One region of the Streptomyces sp. NPDC001450 genome, then DNA from elsewhere that is predicted to be linked to it. Evidence: riboswitches for the same ligand, from Rfam matches in the RefSeq annotation. Region 1 holds a riboswitch; the other holds the start of a gene.

Region 1 (7,463 bases):
TGCACCTTGGCCAGAGCCGGCCACCTGGACCCCCTGGTCGTGTACCCGGACGGCCGCGCGGACCTGGCCGGGGTGCCGGCCGGTCCCCCGCTGGGGCTGGGCGGGCTGCCGTACGAGAAGGCGGAGATACGCCTGCCCGAGAGCAGCGTCATCGTGCTGTACACCAACGGCCTGATCGAGGAGCGGCAACGTGACATCGACGAGGGGATCGAGCAGCTGCGCCGCGCCATCGCCCACGCCGGGCGGACGCCGGAACAGATGTGCCAGGCCGTGCTGGACGCGCTGCTGCCGACGGCACCGCGCGACGACGTGGCGCTGCTGGTCGCGCGCACCCGGCTGCTCGACAGCGGCCGTACCGCGGTCTGGGACGTGCCCTCCGATCCTTCGGCCGTCGCCGGCGTGCGGGCCTGCGCCGCCAGGCTGATGCACACATGGGGCCTGGACGAGGAGGCGTTCACCCTGGAGCTGATCCTCAGTGAGCTGGTCACCAACGCCATCCGGCACGCGACCGGCCCGATCAGCGTGCGCCTGATCCGCGACCGCACCCTCGTCTGCGAAGTGTCCGACGGGAGCAGCGTCTCCCCGCACCTGCGCCGGGCCACCACGATGGACGAGGGCGGCCGCGGCCTCTTCCTCGTGGCCCAGTTCGCCGACCGCTGGGGCACGCGCTACACGCCTGACGGCAAGGTCATCTGGACCGAACAGCAGCTGCCCGTATAGCCGTGGCGGCCTCGGTCGACGCCGCCGGCTCTGGTCGTACGCCGGCCGCGCCTCGCCGATCGCCGGGGCCGTCAGCTCGGCCCAGCGCCGTATCTCCTGTACGACCGAGCTCATGGTCCCGCCCAGGGACGTGGCGAGCGACGAGCGCGTCGCGCTCACGGTCGCGGCGGGTTCTGGCCGGCACCTTCCCGCTCACACCGAGCGCAACGACCTTCTGCTCAGGTCACTTGAGAGAATCGCCCACGCCGACTGCACCACCGTTCTCGCCCTGCACAACGACCCCGCGCGGCCGTTGCCCCAGAAGGCCCGCCTCGCGCGGGGCGGCTAGCGGACGGCGACCGCGGGCGGACGTTCCCGTAGTGCGCCGTATCCGATGAAGTACGCGGGCAGGCGCCGCATCCATCGTGACCCGGCGACCATGCGAGCGAGGCGCTGGGCCCGCTCCGGGCTGCCGAGAGGCGGACGGCCCTGCAGGACGGGAGCGATGAAGAGGGCGTGGGCCGTACGCTGGAGCGCCTGGGTGGCGACCGTGGTCGGAAGGCGCCGGCGCTGCACACCACGTACGTCGCGCAGGCCCACGGTCCCGCTGCGCAGCGGCTCGATCAGGTAGCGGGCGGCGGCCACGGCGTCCTGGACCGCGAGGTTGATCCCGATGCCGAAGACCGGGGACATCGCGTGCGCGGCGTCGCCGATACACAGCAGCCCTGGCCGGTGCCAGTGGCGCAGCCGGTCCAGGCGCACGTCCAGGAGCTTGACCTCGTCCCAGGAACGCAGGGCGTGCGAGCGGTCGGCGATCCACGGCACGGCCGCGGTGAACTGGGCCAGGAAGCGGTCCAGGCCCGCGGCCCGGCGCTGTGCGTCGGTGCCCTTCGGAATGAGTCCGGCGCACTGCCAGTAGTCGCCACGGTCGATCATCGCGGTCAGGAAGCGGTCCCCGGCACCGCCGACGAGTCCGCGCGGGTCTCCCTCGTGCCGTGGCAGACGGAACCACCAGGCGTCCATCGGGCAGGTGAAGCTGCGCAGTCCCAGTTCCGGCCGGGAGCGCGCCAATGATCCCCGGCCGTCACAGGCGACGGTCAAGACAGCCCGCAACTCGCCGGTACGGCCGTCAGGGGTGCGGTAGCGCACCCCGGTGACCCGTCCGGACTCGATCAGGAAGGAGGTCGCTTCGGTGTTCATCCTGAGCCGGAAGGACGGCTCGCGCCGGGCCTCGTCCGCGAGCAGGTCCAACAGGTCCCACTGGGGCACCATCGCCACGTAGTTGTAGGGTCCGCGCAGCACCGTGAGGTCGGCGACGGTTACCGTCGAGCGGCCGGCTCCGACAGGCAACTGGACGGTGTTCACCCGCCGCTGCGGCAGCTCGGCGAAGCGTTCGGCCAGCCCCAGGTCGTCCAGGAGGGCCAGGGTGGAGGGGTGGACGGTGTCGCCGCGGAAGTCGCGCAGGAAGTCGCCATGCTTCTCCAGGACCGTCACCGCGACGCCGGCCCGGGCCAGCAGCAGAGCGAGCACCATGCCCGCGGGACCGCCTCCCACCACACAGCACGTGGTCCGTTCCATTGCAGTCCTGCCCTTCACGATCACGAGAGCAGTAATTCATCATTCGATGAATACCATACTCCTCTCCGCGCCGGCCGACCCTGGAAGCGGCGTACGGAAAGCGCGAACCGGCGCACGGAAAGCACTTGCTTCGAGCGCACTCGAACGATCTAGCGTGACGGGCATGAGTAACGCCATCGAACAGATCCGCAAGGTAGAGCTGGGCACCGGCGGCCCCCTCGTGGGCGTGCAGGGCTTCGGCGCCATGGGCATCAGCGATGCGTACGGCGAGACGGACGTCGCGGCGGCCCGGGACACCCTGGAGGCTACTCTCGAGGCGGGTGTCACCCTCATCGACACCGCCGACGTGTACGGCTCCGGCACCAACGAGGAGTTCCTCGCGCCGTTCGTGGCCGCGCACCGCGACGAGATGACCCTGGCCACCAAGTTCGGCATCGAGCGCCGTGCCGACGACCCGCGCTACCGCGGTATCCGAAACGAGCCCGCCTATGTGAGGAACGCGGTCGAGGCGAGCCTGCGCCGCCTGAACGTCGAGGTCATCGACCTGTACTACATGCACCGGCGCGACCCCGCCGTCCCGCTCGCCGAGTCCGTCGGCGCCATGGCCGAACTGGTGCGGGAGGGCAAGGTCAGGCACCTCGGCCTGAGCGAGGTCACCGGCGCCGAGCTGCGCGAGGCGCACGCCGTGCACCCGATCACCGCCCTGCAGTCGGAGTGGTCGGTCTTCAGCCGGGACGTCGAGCGCAGCGCGGTGGGCGCTGCCGCCGAACTGGGTGTCGCGTTCGTGCCGTACTCGCCGCTGGGCCGGGGCTTCCTGACCGGTGCTTTCGCCGACGCGAGCACGGATCTCTCCAGCAGCGACTTCCGGCAGTATCAGCCGCGCTTCACCGGCGACAACGCCAGGGCGAACGCCGCCCTCCTGGAGCCCCTGCGCAAGATCGCGGCCGACCACGGCGCCACCACGGCGCAGATCGCCCTCGCCTGGGTGCACCAGCGGGCCCAGGTGCACGGCCTGACCGTGGTGCCGATCCCCGGGACCCGTAAGCGCAGCCGCCTCCTGGAGAACGCCGAGGCCACCCGGATCACGTTGACCGCCGACGAACTGGCGCTGCTGGAGCCGATCGCCGGCCAGGTGGCGGGCGACCGCTACCCGGACATGTCGTTCACTTCCGTGGGGCGGGAGGCCTAGGGTCGAGCGGGGGTGCGGGGCCGTTCCTGACCGGATGTAGATGGCGGCGAGTCGGAGTCCGGCGCGGTGGATGGACCGGTGATCCCGCCTTTGCCCATTCCGCCACCGCCCACCCCGCCGAGAGGTCCGGTCCGGCAACAACGGCTCAAACGGTGGTGGGGAGTTCCCGCTGCCGTCGCCGCAATCCGCCCGCGCCGGAGGGCACTTGGCCCCTGCGCGGGCGGAAGCCCGGTGGCCACGCGGAGGTCCGGGCGGCCTCGCGCGCGGGAAGCCTGCGGGAGCGGACGAGTACCGGCAACATGACCACGCCCGCCGCCACGGCGGCGGGCGTGCGGACGGACAGGACGGCGGCGGCCGAGCATCCACGTGGCGGCGGAGGCGACGAGCGCCCAGAGGCCCCACACCCCCGTCAGCAGCCGCCCGCCGGCTTCCCGGTCCGCGGGAGGCGCGACACCGGCCGTGCCACCGAGCGCCCAGCAGGGTCTCCGACCCTCCCCGCGAACACCTCCGGCCAACGCCGTCGAAGGTGGGCGGGCAAGGCGAGTGCGAGGCCCAGTCCCATGCCCACGAAGCAGATCTGGATCAGCGCGGCTTCCCAACCCGGCGTGGCAGGACCGGAGTCTTCGTGACGCTGCGGCGCGCCGTCCGACAAGCCAGCAGCGAGTCCCGTACGACATACGGCAGCAGCGGAACGAGCAATCCCGTGCCCACCCAGGCGACGAACGCCACCAGCGGTCCCCGTATTCGCCTTCCCCAAGGCCGTACCAGGGCGAGGGCCACGGCGATCCCGATGACCGCCATGCCGACGGTCTCCGTGTCGAGCACCACCCACCCGGTCAGGTCGAACCCGTCGCCGATGGGCAGCAGCCCCGCCACCGCACCCACCCATGACCTCGGTCTGCCGAACATGCCGCCAAGTGGAGCAATCACCGGTGTGCCGGGACGCGGCAAAGGAGGCTGGACCTCTTGCAGGGGTCGTGCGATCAGGAGTCCGGTGTGCGAAGGCCGCGAAAGCCGAACCGTCAGGCATGTCGTCCACCGGCACGGCGCGCTTTTCGGGCCGGACTTGAAGCTCCGACGGCGGGCGCGTTGGGGAGCGCCGAGTGAGGAACGGGCGTACCCGTCGGGAGCCGGAGGCCGGCATGGGCGTACGGACCCAACTGCCCGCGGCCCCCATGTGGATGCGCTGGCTTCCGGTGCTGTTCGTCGCTGCCCTTCTGTTGATCGAACCCCTCACGCCGGTGGACTGGCCGGTGAGCTTCGCGCTGATCACCGTGCCGCTGCTGGCCGCCTTCGCCCAGGGGCCCCTCGTGGTCGCCGGCGTCACGGTCTTCGCGGTCCTCTTCGAAGGGGTCCTGGCCGGTACCCCTTGCTGTGCGGGCCGGTCCGTCGGCTACCTGTGGGAGCGCCACTACGTGGCTTCCTACATCTGCACCGCCCTGGTGGGCGCAATCGGCACGGTCCTGGCCGCCCATCGGACCCGCCGTGAACGCACGCTCGCCGACGTGCGCTTCGTGGCCGAGATCGCGCAGCGCGTCCTGCTGAGACCGGTCCCGCGCCGGATCGGAAACCTTCTGCTGGAAAGCCTCTACCTCTCCGCCGCCGCGGAAGCGCGCATCGGCGGCGACCTCTACGAGGCCGTCCCCACCCCGTACGGGGTCCGGCTGCTCATCGGTGACGTCCGCGGCAAGGGTCTGCTCGCGGTCGAGACCGCCGCCACCCTGCTGGGCGCGTTCCGCGAGGCGGCGCACGACGAACCCGATCTGCCCGCCCTGGCCGACCACGTGGAGACCAGCATGGACCGCAGGGCGATGCTGCTCGGCGGAAGCGAGCTGGGCGAACGGTTCGTCACCGCCATCTTCGCCGAGATCCCCACCGACGGTCATCTCGTCCGGATCGTCAACTGCGGTCATCCGCCCCCGCTCCTCATCCGCGCTGACGAGGTCCGCGAACTGGACCGGGGGCGGTCGGCTCCGCCGTTGAACCTCGGTGTGCTGGGCGGAGAGCCGTACAACGTCGACGTCTACGACTTCCGGCCCGGCGACCAGCTCCTGCTGTACACGGACGGCATCACGGAGGCCCGCGACCCCCACGGCACCTTCTATCCCCTGCTCGAGCGTCTGCGCTCCTGGGGCCCTCTTCCGCCGCGGGAGCTGCTGGAACAGCTCCACCGCGACCTGATGGCCTACAGCCACAACCGCCTCCAGGACGACACCGCGGCGCTCACCGCCTGCCTGCTCGCCGACCAGCCGGCCGCGCCGCCTCCCCCATCGGGCGGGGTGGGCGGAAGCGGCGGGCCCCGGTGATGCCGCCGGCGGCCCCTGCGGCACGCACGGGAGGACGTGCGGGCCACGGCCGCGGGCCCCGTCGGACACCGTGGTAGCGTCCCGCCGGAGGCTCTGACGGGCCTGCCCCGGACGAGATGTGCGCCGTACCCGGCCCGCCAAGACGACGCACGCGCGGAGACATCGTGAACACCGGCACGCACCTGATCGACTTCACCAACTCCCCTCCCCAGGCCCGTCCGCTGGACGTGAGGTGGATCCACGGTTCGCCGTCGGCCAAGCACAACACCGACCCGGACATCCAGGTCCACGCCTATGACGAGCACACGTTCATCCTGCGGCAGAACATGGCGGTGCACTACGAGGCGCCGTTCCTGTTCCTGCTGTGCGGCAACGAACGTGCGGTGCTGATCGACACCGGCGCCACCGGGTCCGCCGAGTTCTTCCCCCTGCGCCAGGTCGTCGACGGGCTCCTCACGGACTGGCTCGCCCGGCATCCCCGCGACAGCTACGAGCTGCTGGTGCTGCACACCCACGGGCACGGTGACCACGTCGCGGGCGACGACCAGTTCGCCGGCCGCCCCGACACCACGGTGGTGGGCGCCGACCGTGCCGCCGCCTGGCGGTACTTCGGGTTCGACGCGGACCCGGACGCCGTCGCCCACGTCGACCTGGGCGGCCGGGTACTGGAGTGCCTGGCCACCCCAGGCCATCATGCGGCGGCCGTCACGTACTACGACCCGGCCACCGGCCTCCTGCTCACCGGCGACAGCGTGTATCCCGGGCGGCTCTACATCGAGGACGTCCCCGCCTTCGCCCGCAGCATCGACCGTCTGATCGAGTTCGCCGACCGCCGGCCCGTCGCCCATGTGCTCGGCTGCCACATCGAGATGACCACCGAGCCGGGCGTGGACTATCCGGTCCGCACCACCTACCAGCCCGACGAGCCCCCGCTCCAGCTGACCCCGGCTCACCTCCGCAGGATCCGTGACGCGCTCACCGAACTCGACGCCGACCTCACCTGGCGCGCCTACTCCGACTTCGTCCTCTGTCCCCACAGCTGAGCCCGGTGCGGCCGGCATTGGCCCTCAGGCTGCCGTAGCCCCGTCGTGTTCCGCCCGGTCGTGGTGAATCGGCGTCCTCGTGCCGGTCAGGGGAACGCCCGTCCCGCCGCGCCCGGCGGCGACGATCTCCGCCACGATCGACAGGGCGGTCTCCTCCGGCGTACGGGCGCCGAGGTCGAGGCCGATCGGGGAGCGCAGCCGGGCCAGCTCCCGCTCGCTCACGCCCTCTTCCCGCAGACGCCGATCGCGTTCCTCGTGGGTGCGGCGCGAGCCCATCGCACCGACGAACGACACCGGCATCGCGAGGGCCTCCTTCAACAGGGGTACGTCGAACTTCGCGTCGTGGGTGAGCACGCACAGGACGGTTCGGGCGTCGGTCGCGGTACGCCGCAGATAGCGGTGCGGCCAGTCGACGACGACCTCGTCGGCGTCGGGGAAGCGGGCCCGCGTGGCGAAGACGGGGCGGGCGTCGCAGACGGTCACGTGGTAGCCGAGGAACTTGCCGGCCCGGGCCAGCGCCGAGGCGAAGTCCACCGCCCCGAAGACGATCATCCGCGGGGGCGGCACGTTCGACTCGACCAGCAGGGTGAGGCCGCCGGGACAGTGCGAGCCGTCCGCGGCGATGTCCACCGTGCCGGTGCGCCCGGC
Region 2 (7,463 bases), on a different contig from region 1:
CAGTCGCTTCCGGGTGCCGGTGCCGACCAGGCCGCGCGGGCGCGTCGGGCGGCTCAGGCGAGTCGTGCGGGGAGGACTGAGGGCCGGGGGATCGAAGTGGGTTCGGCGGCCGAGGGGGCCCAGCAGCCCCAGCCGGCGTCCGACGGGTCCCAGGCGCCCGGCAAGGCCCAGGGTGCCGAGAAGCCCCAGGCGGCCGGAAATGTCCAGGGAGCCGGGAGCGCCCGGGGGCCCGAGAAGCCGCAGGGATCTGCCGGGTCCCGTCCGTTCGACAGGCCCCAGGGTGCCCAGGCGTCCGTGGGGTCTCGGCTCCCCGGGCAGTCGCAGGGCTCGGCGAAGTCCGGCGAGTCCCAGAAGCAGGCCGACTCCGCCATGACGTCCCAGCGGGGCGGAGTGCCCCAGCAGTCCGGGCGGGCCCAGGCGGGCGACGGGGCTCACGACTCCGAGCAGCCGAGCGCAGCGGAGAGCACCCAGGTCCTCCGGCGTATCAAGGCACCCCGGGCTTCCCAGGAGGGGAACCAGGCGGACGCCGCCTCTCCGGCCTCCGGCGAGGCTCCGGTGCCCGCCGAGACCACTCAGGTCCTCCGCCGCGTCAAGACTGAGTCGACCCGGCCGAGCCAGTCGGCCCAGCCGGCCCAGTCAGGTCCGCCGGGCCAGTCGGGTCAGCCGGGCCAGTCGAACCGGCCGAGCCAGTCGAACCGGCCCGGCAAGGCGGGCGCCGCTGCTCAGGCCGCCGCGGCCGGAGGCGCTGCGGCGAGCGCCGCCGCCATGGCCGCCGGGGCCGGCGCCGCTGCCGCCCCGAAGTCCCCGGCCGCCTCCGCGGCCGCGGCCGGCGCTGCAGCCGCGGGCGGCGCTGCCACCACCCGCACCGGCACCACCCGCACCACCTCCACCACCCAGACCCCCGACGAGCCCCCCACTCCCCTCGCGGACAGCGGCGGCCCCGGCGGCCCGGGTGGCCCCGCCACCGGCAAGGGCAAGAAGCCCAAGCGGCCCAAGCGGACCGGGTGGCGGCGGATCATCCCCACCTGGCGCATGGTGCTCGGCACCTTCGTGATCGGCGTCCTGCTGGTCGTCGGCCTGTTCTACCTCGGCTACTCGCTCGTGAAGATCCCGCCCGCCAACGCCCTCGCCACCAAGCAGAGCAACGTCTACCTCTACGCCGACGGCTCCCAGCTCGCCCGCGACGGCAAGATCAACCGCGAGAACGTCAGCCTCGCCCAGGTCTCCAAGGACGCCCAGCACGCCGTCCTGGCCGCCGAGGACCGCGACTTCTACACCGAGTCCGCCGTCGACCCCAAGGCCATGCTCCGCGCCGCCTGGAACACCGCCACCGGCAAGGGCAAGCAGTCCGGCTCGACGATCACCCAGCAGTACGTGAAGAACTACTACCTGGCCCAGGAACAGACGGTCACCCGTAAGGCCAAGGAGTTCTTCATCTCGATGAAGCTGGACCGCAACAAGTCCAAGGACGATATTCTCGAGGGCTACCTCAACACCAGCTACTTCGGCCGCAACGCCTACGGCATCCAGGCCGCCGCCCAGGCCTACTACGGCGTGGACGCCACCGACCTCGACCCGGCCCGCGCCGCCTACCTCGCCGCCCTCGTCAACGCACCGAGCGAGTACGACGTCGTAGCCCACCCCGAGAACAAGTCCTCCGCCCTCGCCCGCTGGAACTACGTCCTGGACGGCATGGTCAAGAAGGGCTGGCTCAGCGAGACCAAGCGTGCCGGCATGAAGTTCCCCATGCCGAAGGAGCAGACCATCTCCACCGGCCTCTCCGGCCAGCGCGGCTACCTCGTCGAGGCGGTCAAGCACTACCTGACCACCAACAACATCATCGACCCCGACAAGCTGGCCCTGGGCGGCTACCGCATCACCACCACCATCCAGAAGAGCAAGCAGGACGCCTTCGTCAAGGCGGTCAATGACCAGCTGATGTCCAAGCTGGACAAGAAGAACAACAAGGTCGACAAGGCCGTCCGCGCCGGCGGCGCCTCCGTCGACCCCAAGACCGGCAAGGTCGTCGCCATGTACGGCGGCATCGACTACGTGAAGCAGTACACCAACGGCGCCACCCGCGGTGACTTCCAGGTCGGCTCCACCTTCAAGCCGTTCGTGTTCACCTCCGCGGTCCAGAACGGCTCGACCACCCAGGACGGCCAGACCATCACCCCGAACACCTACTACGACGGCACCAACAAGCGGCCCGTCCAGGGCTGGAGCGGTGGCCCCTACGCCCCCGAGAACGAGGACTCCAAGTCCTACGGCGACATCACCGTACGCAAGGCCACCGACCTGTCGGTGAACTCCGTGTACGCGCAGATGGCCGTCGACGTCGGCCCGTCCAAGGTCAAGCAGACCGCCGTGGACCTCGGCGTCCCCGCCGACACCAAGGACCTCCAGCCCTACCCGTCCATCGCCCTCGGCACCGCCACCGCCAGCGTCCTGGACATGGCGGAGGCGTACGCGACCCTCGCCAACCACGGCAAGCACGGCACGTACACGATGATCGAGAAGATCACCAAGGAGGGCACCCAGGAGATCAAGCTCCCCGACGAGCCCGTCAAGCAGGCCGTCAGCCGCGAGGCCGCCGACACCACCACCTCGGTCCTGCAGAGCGTGGTCCAGTCCGGCACCGCCACCGCCGCCCAGGCCGCCGGCCGCCCCGCCGCCGGCAAGACCGGCACCGCCGAGGAGGACACCGCCGCCTGGTTCGCGGGCTACACCCCCGACCTCGCCACCGTCGTCTCCGTCATGGGTCAGGACCCCGTCACCGCGGCCCACAAGCCGCTGTACGGCGCGATGGGCCTGCCGCGCATCAACGGCGGCGGCGCGCCCACCCAGATCTGGGCCCAGTTCACCAAGGACGCCCTCAAGGGCAAGCCGGCCACCGACTTCGACCTCCAGCTGCAGTCGGGCGCCGAGGTCCAGGCACCGGGCACGCAGGCCCCGACCGGCACCCCGACCGACGGCACGACCACCGACGGCACCACCACCAACGGCGGCCAGGACAACGGCGGCCCGACCGGCACCCCGACCGACGGCACCACGAACGGCGGCCAGGACACCGGCGGCACCACCACCGGGGGCACCACCACCGGAGGCACGACGGACGGCGGTACGAACACAACCGGCACCACCACCGGGGGCACCACCACCGGTGGCGATACCACGGGCGGCGGCACGACCACCGGCGGAGACACCACCGGCGGAAGCACGACCACCGGCGGCGGCACCCCCGGCGGTACCACAGGCACCACCACCACGGGCGGCGACGCCGGAGGCCAACCCTAGGAAGGGTCAGTGACCGCTGGTCGCCTTCAGCCCCACCACGGCGACCAGCAGCAGACAGACGAAGAAGATCCGGGCGGCGGTGACCGGCTCACCCAGCACCACCATGCCGAGCACCGCCGCCCCGGCCGCCCCGATCCCCACCCACACGCCGTAGGCGGTACCGATCGGCAGCGACTTGGCGGCGTACGACAGCAGCACCATGCTGGCGACGATCCCGGCACCGGTGAGCACACTGGGCACGACCCGCGTGAACCCGTCGGTGTACTTCATCCCGATCGACCAGCCGACCTCGAGCAGACCGGCCACGACAAGCAGCACCCAGGCCACGACACACACCTCCGAGACGAACGGACGACTCTTCTCCGGTGCGTCGTCTTTGCCTGCATCCCGGTACGGCGCGTCTCGTCGGGCTCCTTCGAACATAGCAAAGGAACGACAAAGGGGCTGGTGACCACAGTCACCAGCCCCTTCTCGGCTTCTGATCAGAGGTACAGGCCGGTGGAGTCCTCGCCGCCCTCGAACCGGTCGGCGGCCACCGCGTGCAGGTCACGCTCCCGCATGAGCACGTACGCCACGCCCCGCACCTCGACCTCGGCCCGGTCCTCCGGATCGAACAGGACCCGGTCACCCGGCTCCACGGTCCGTACGTTCTGCCCCACCGCGACGACCTCGGCCCAGGCCAGCCGCCGCCCGACCGCCGCGGTCGCGGGAATCAGGATGCCGCCGCCCGACCGCCGCTCGCCCTCACCGGCGTCCTGCCGCACGAGAACCCGGTCGTGCAGCATCCGGATGGGCAGCTTGTCGTGCTGAGGGTTGCTGTTTCTGTTGGCGCTCACGCCTCGAACCTACCTGCCTCGAACGGACTCGTACGACCCCGGGCCACGACTCGTCTCCGCCCTGGTCAGCCCTTACGCCGCCGCGAGCCCAGCGCGAGCAGGCCCACGACGCCGACGACGACCAGCGCGAGGGGCACGACCCGCTCGAGCCGCGGCGCGCCCTCCTCGTCCACGAACTGCGCCCGCACCTCACTCACCACCCGGTTGACCTGGACGTAGGCCCGGCCGACCGTGTGATCGATATTGGCGACGACCTTGGCCTTGGCGTCCGCGACGATCGTCTGCGGATGCACCCGCACCCCGATCTCGTCGAGCGTCTCGGCCAGCACTTCGCGACGGCGCTTGATGTCCGCCTCGATCTGCGCCGGGGTTCTGGTGTCCGACGTGTCCGCCACCGTACGGCCTCCGAAGTCTCCTGATGCTGTCCTGGACAGTCTGTCAGCTCCAGCCGCAACCGCGCCGCAACGCCCCCCGTTACGCTGGACCGATGAGCGAGCGACTCCAGCCCGGGGACGTGGCCCCCGCCTTCACCCTCCCCGACGCCGACGGCAACGAGGTGTCCTTGTCGGACCACAAGGGCCGCAAGGTCATCGTCTACTTCTACCCCGCGGCCCTGACTCCCGGCTGCACCAAGCAGGCCTGCGACTTCACGGACAACCTCGAGGTCCTGGCCGGCGCCGGCTACGACGTCATCGGCATCTCCCCGGACAAGCCGGAGAAGCTGGCGAAGTTCCGCGAGAAGGAGTCCCTGAAGGTCGCGCTGGTGGCCGACCCCGACAAGAAGGTCCTGGAAGCGTACGGCGCCTTCGGCGAGAAGAAGCTCTACGGCAAGACGGTCGTCGGCGTCATCCGCTCCACGGTGATCGTCGACGAGGAGGGCAAGGTCGAACGAGCCCTCTACAACGTCAAGGCGACCGGCCACGTGGCCAAGATCATCAAGGATCTGGGGATCTGAGCCCCAGCCGGCACACCTTCTGCTGCTCGACGGCCCGCACCGGGATACCCGGGCGCGGGCCGTTTCCAATTCACCCGTGAGAGGTTGGCCGAGGCTGCCAAGCAGTGTTCCGACATCGAAGAGGTCATCGCCTTCTTCGGTACCCAGCCGTACGGCAATCTTCGGTGCCACCTCTTCCGGCGCTTCGACCACTTCGGGATCGACGTCTCCCACATGCCACGTCGGAGGCGAGGCAAGGCGCCGCACCGGCCAACCGCCGATGAGCTGCGGCGCGCGGTCGAGGGGACGACGTCTGTCGCCGGTGCTCTGCGCGCCTTGGGCATGGAGCCGTGCAACGGCCCGCTGCGCGCCCGGTTTCGTCAGTGGGTGGCGCAGGACGGTCTCGACATCTCCCACTTCCTTGGGCAAGCACACCAGCGAGGGAAACCGGGCGTGACCCCCGTAAAGCGTGCAGAGGACATCCTGGTGCGGCACGACGGCCGACGCCGGACGAGGACCCATCTGCTGCGCCGTGCGCTACGCGAGGTGGGAGTTTCCGAGGTGTGCGCCGAGTGCGGTGTGGGCCCTGAATGGCGAGGTAAGCCCATGACACTGGAGGTCGATCACGTCAACGGGGACTGGAGCGACGACCGCCAAGAGAACCTGCGCTTGCTCTGCCCCAACTGCCACGCAGCCACGAGCACCTGGTGCCGAGGCGGTCGGCGACGGCATACTCTCCCCCGGTAATGTAGGGCCTGGCTAGGCGCCCGTACGCCAACGGCCGAGCGGCGATCTTTAGGTGGTCGTGTTTGTCGGTTCGAATCCGACCGGGCGCACAGGTAAATGGGGCCCCGCACCTTCGAATCCTAGGTGCGGGGCTCTTTCGTGAAGTCAGCCCAACAACTCCCGCACAACCGGCACCAACGCCCGGAACGCCTTCCCCCGATGGCTGATCGCGTTCTTCTCCTCAGGGCTCAGCTCGGCGCAAGTCCGCGTCTCTCCCTCCGGCTGCAGGATCGGGTCGTAGCCGAAGCCGTTCGTGCCCGTCGGCGCATGCCGCAGCACACCCCGCAGCTGCCCCTCGACCACCCGCTCCCTCCCGTCCGGCAGCGCCAGTGCCGCCGCGCACGCGAAGTGCGCCCCCCGGTGCTCCTCCGCGATGTCCGCCAGCTGGGCCAGCAGCAGCTCCAGGTTGGCCCTGTCGTCGCCGTGCTTGCCCGCCCAGCGGGCGGAGAAGATGCCGGGGGCGCCGTTCAGGACGTCGACGCAGAGGCCGGAGTCGTCGGCGACGGCGGGCAGGCCGGTGGCCTGGGCGAGGGCGTGTGCCTTCAGCAAGGCGTTCTCCGCGAACGTCACGCCGGTTTCCTTGACGTCGGGGATGCCGGGGTAGGCGTCCGCGCCGACGAGTTCGTGGGGGAGTCCGGCTTCGGCGAGGATGGCCCTCAGCTCGGCGATCTTTCCGGCGTTGCGGGTGGCGAGGATCAGGCGGGTCATGGGGGCAGTATTCCTGGGTGGCCGGGGATCTGGGATCGGGGGGCGGGGGTCAGGCGCCGAGGCTCTGTGAGATCACGTAGATCAGCAGGCCTGCGAGCGAGCCGACCACCGTGCCGTTGATCCGGATGAACTGCAGGTCGCGGCCGATGTGGGCCTCGATCTTGCGGGTGGTGTGCTCGGCGTCCCAGCCGGCGACGGTGTCGGTGATCAGGGAGGTGATCTCCTTGCGGTAGGTCGTGACGATGTGCACGGCCACGCCTTCGACCCAGCTGTCGACCTTCTCCTGCACCTTGGGTTCGGCGGCCATGCGGGAGCCCAGGGACAGCAGGGCGGCCCGTACCCGCAGTCGCAGCTCGCTGCGTTCGTCCTCGGCCGCGGCGACGATCATGGAGCGTACGGCCGTCCAGGCGGAGGCGATCAGGTCCTGCACCTCGCCGCGGCCCAGCACTTCGCCCTTGAGCCGTTCGACCCGCGCGCGGGTGTCGGTGTCGGACTGGAGGTCGGAGGCGAAGTCGGTGAGGAAGCGGTCGAGGGCGCCGCGGGCGGGGTGGGAGGGCATGTCGCGCATCTCGGTGACGAAGCGCAGCAACTCCTTGTAGACGCGTTCGCCGACCTTGCGGTCCACGAACCGTGGGGTCCAGCCGGGGGCGCCGCCCTCCACCGCGACCATCACGTTGTCCCGGTGGAGGACCAGCCAGTCGTGGGCGCGGGCGACCACCAGGTCGACCGCCCGCCGGTGGCCGCCGTCGGTGACGATCTTCTCCAGCATCTTGCCGATGCCGGGTGCGATCTCCTGGGCCTCGGCGCGCCGGGTGATCGCCTCTGCGACGACCGCCTGTACGTCGGAGTCGCGCAGTACGGTCAGGGCGCCTCTGAGCGCGGTGGCCAGTTCCGCCGTGACC

What was found. Region 1 has a riboswitch for guanidine ahead of ACWC5O_RS03055 (MBL fold metallo-hydrolase). Riboswitches for the same ligand answer to the same signal wherever they lie in the genome.
Region 2: it holds a riboswitch for guanidine, as region 1 does, so the genes downstream of both, ACWC5O_RS06825 (DMT family transporter) here and ACWC5O_RS03055 (MBL fold metallo-hydrolase) in region 1, are expected to answer to the same signal.

What each region holds. Positions count from the first base shown of each region.
Region 1 is NZ_JBSFHY010000002.1:246,806-254,268, reverse strand. It holds gene ACWC5O_RS03085 (SpoIIE family protein phosphatase) at 1-720, shown strand, start outside; gene ACWC5O_RS03080 (hypothetical protein) at 833-1,048, shown strand; gene ACWC5O_RS03075 (FAD-dependent oxidoreductase) at 1,045-2,277, opposite strand; gene ACWC5O_RS03070 (aldo/keto reductase) at 2,441-3,466, shown strand; gene ACWC5O_RS03065 (hypothetical protein) at 4,049-4,375, opposite strand; gene ACWC5O_RS03060 (PP2C family protein-serine/threonine phosphatase) at 4,609-5,772, shown strand; guanidine-III (ykkC-III) riboswitch at 5,857-5,924, shown strand; gene ACWC5O_RS03055 (MBL fold metallo-hydrolase) at 5,937-6,815, shown strand; gene ACWC5O_RS03050 (XdhC family protein) at 6,840-7,463, opposite strand, start outside.
Region 2 is NZ_JBSFHY010000005.1:104,919-112,381, forward strand. It holds gene ACWC5O_RS06820 (transglycosylase domain-containing protein) at 766-3,297, shown strand; gene ACWC5O_RS06825 (DMT family transporter) at 3,304-3,624, opposite strand; guanidine-III (ykkC-III) riboswitch at 3,662-3,733, opposite strand; gene ACWC5O_RS06830 (GroES family chaperonin) at 3,780-4,082, opposite strand; gene ACWC5O_RS06835 (DUF3618 domain-containing protein) at 4,199-4,528, opposite strand; gene bcp (thioredoxin-dependent thiol peroxidase) at 4,621-5,088, shown strand; gene ACWC5O_RS06845 (HNH endonuclease) at 5,173-5,814, shown strand; tRNA gene ACWC5O_RS06850 (tRNA-Leu) at 5,831-5,903, shown strand; gene rdgB (RdgB/HAM1 family non-canonical purine NTP pyrophosphatase) at 5,959-6,561, opposite strand; gene ACWC5O_RS06860 (DUF445 domain-containing protein) at 6,611-7,463, opposite strand, start outside.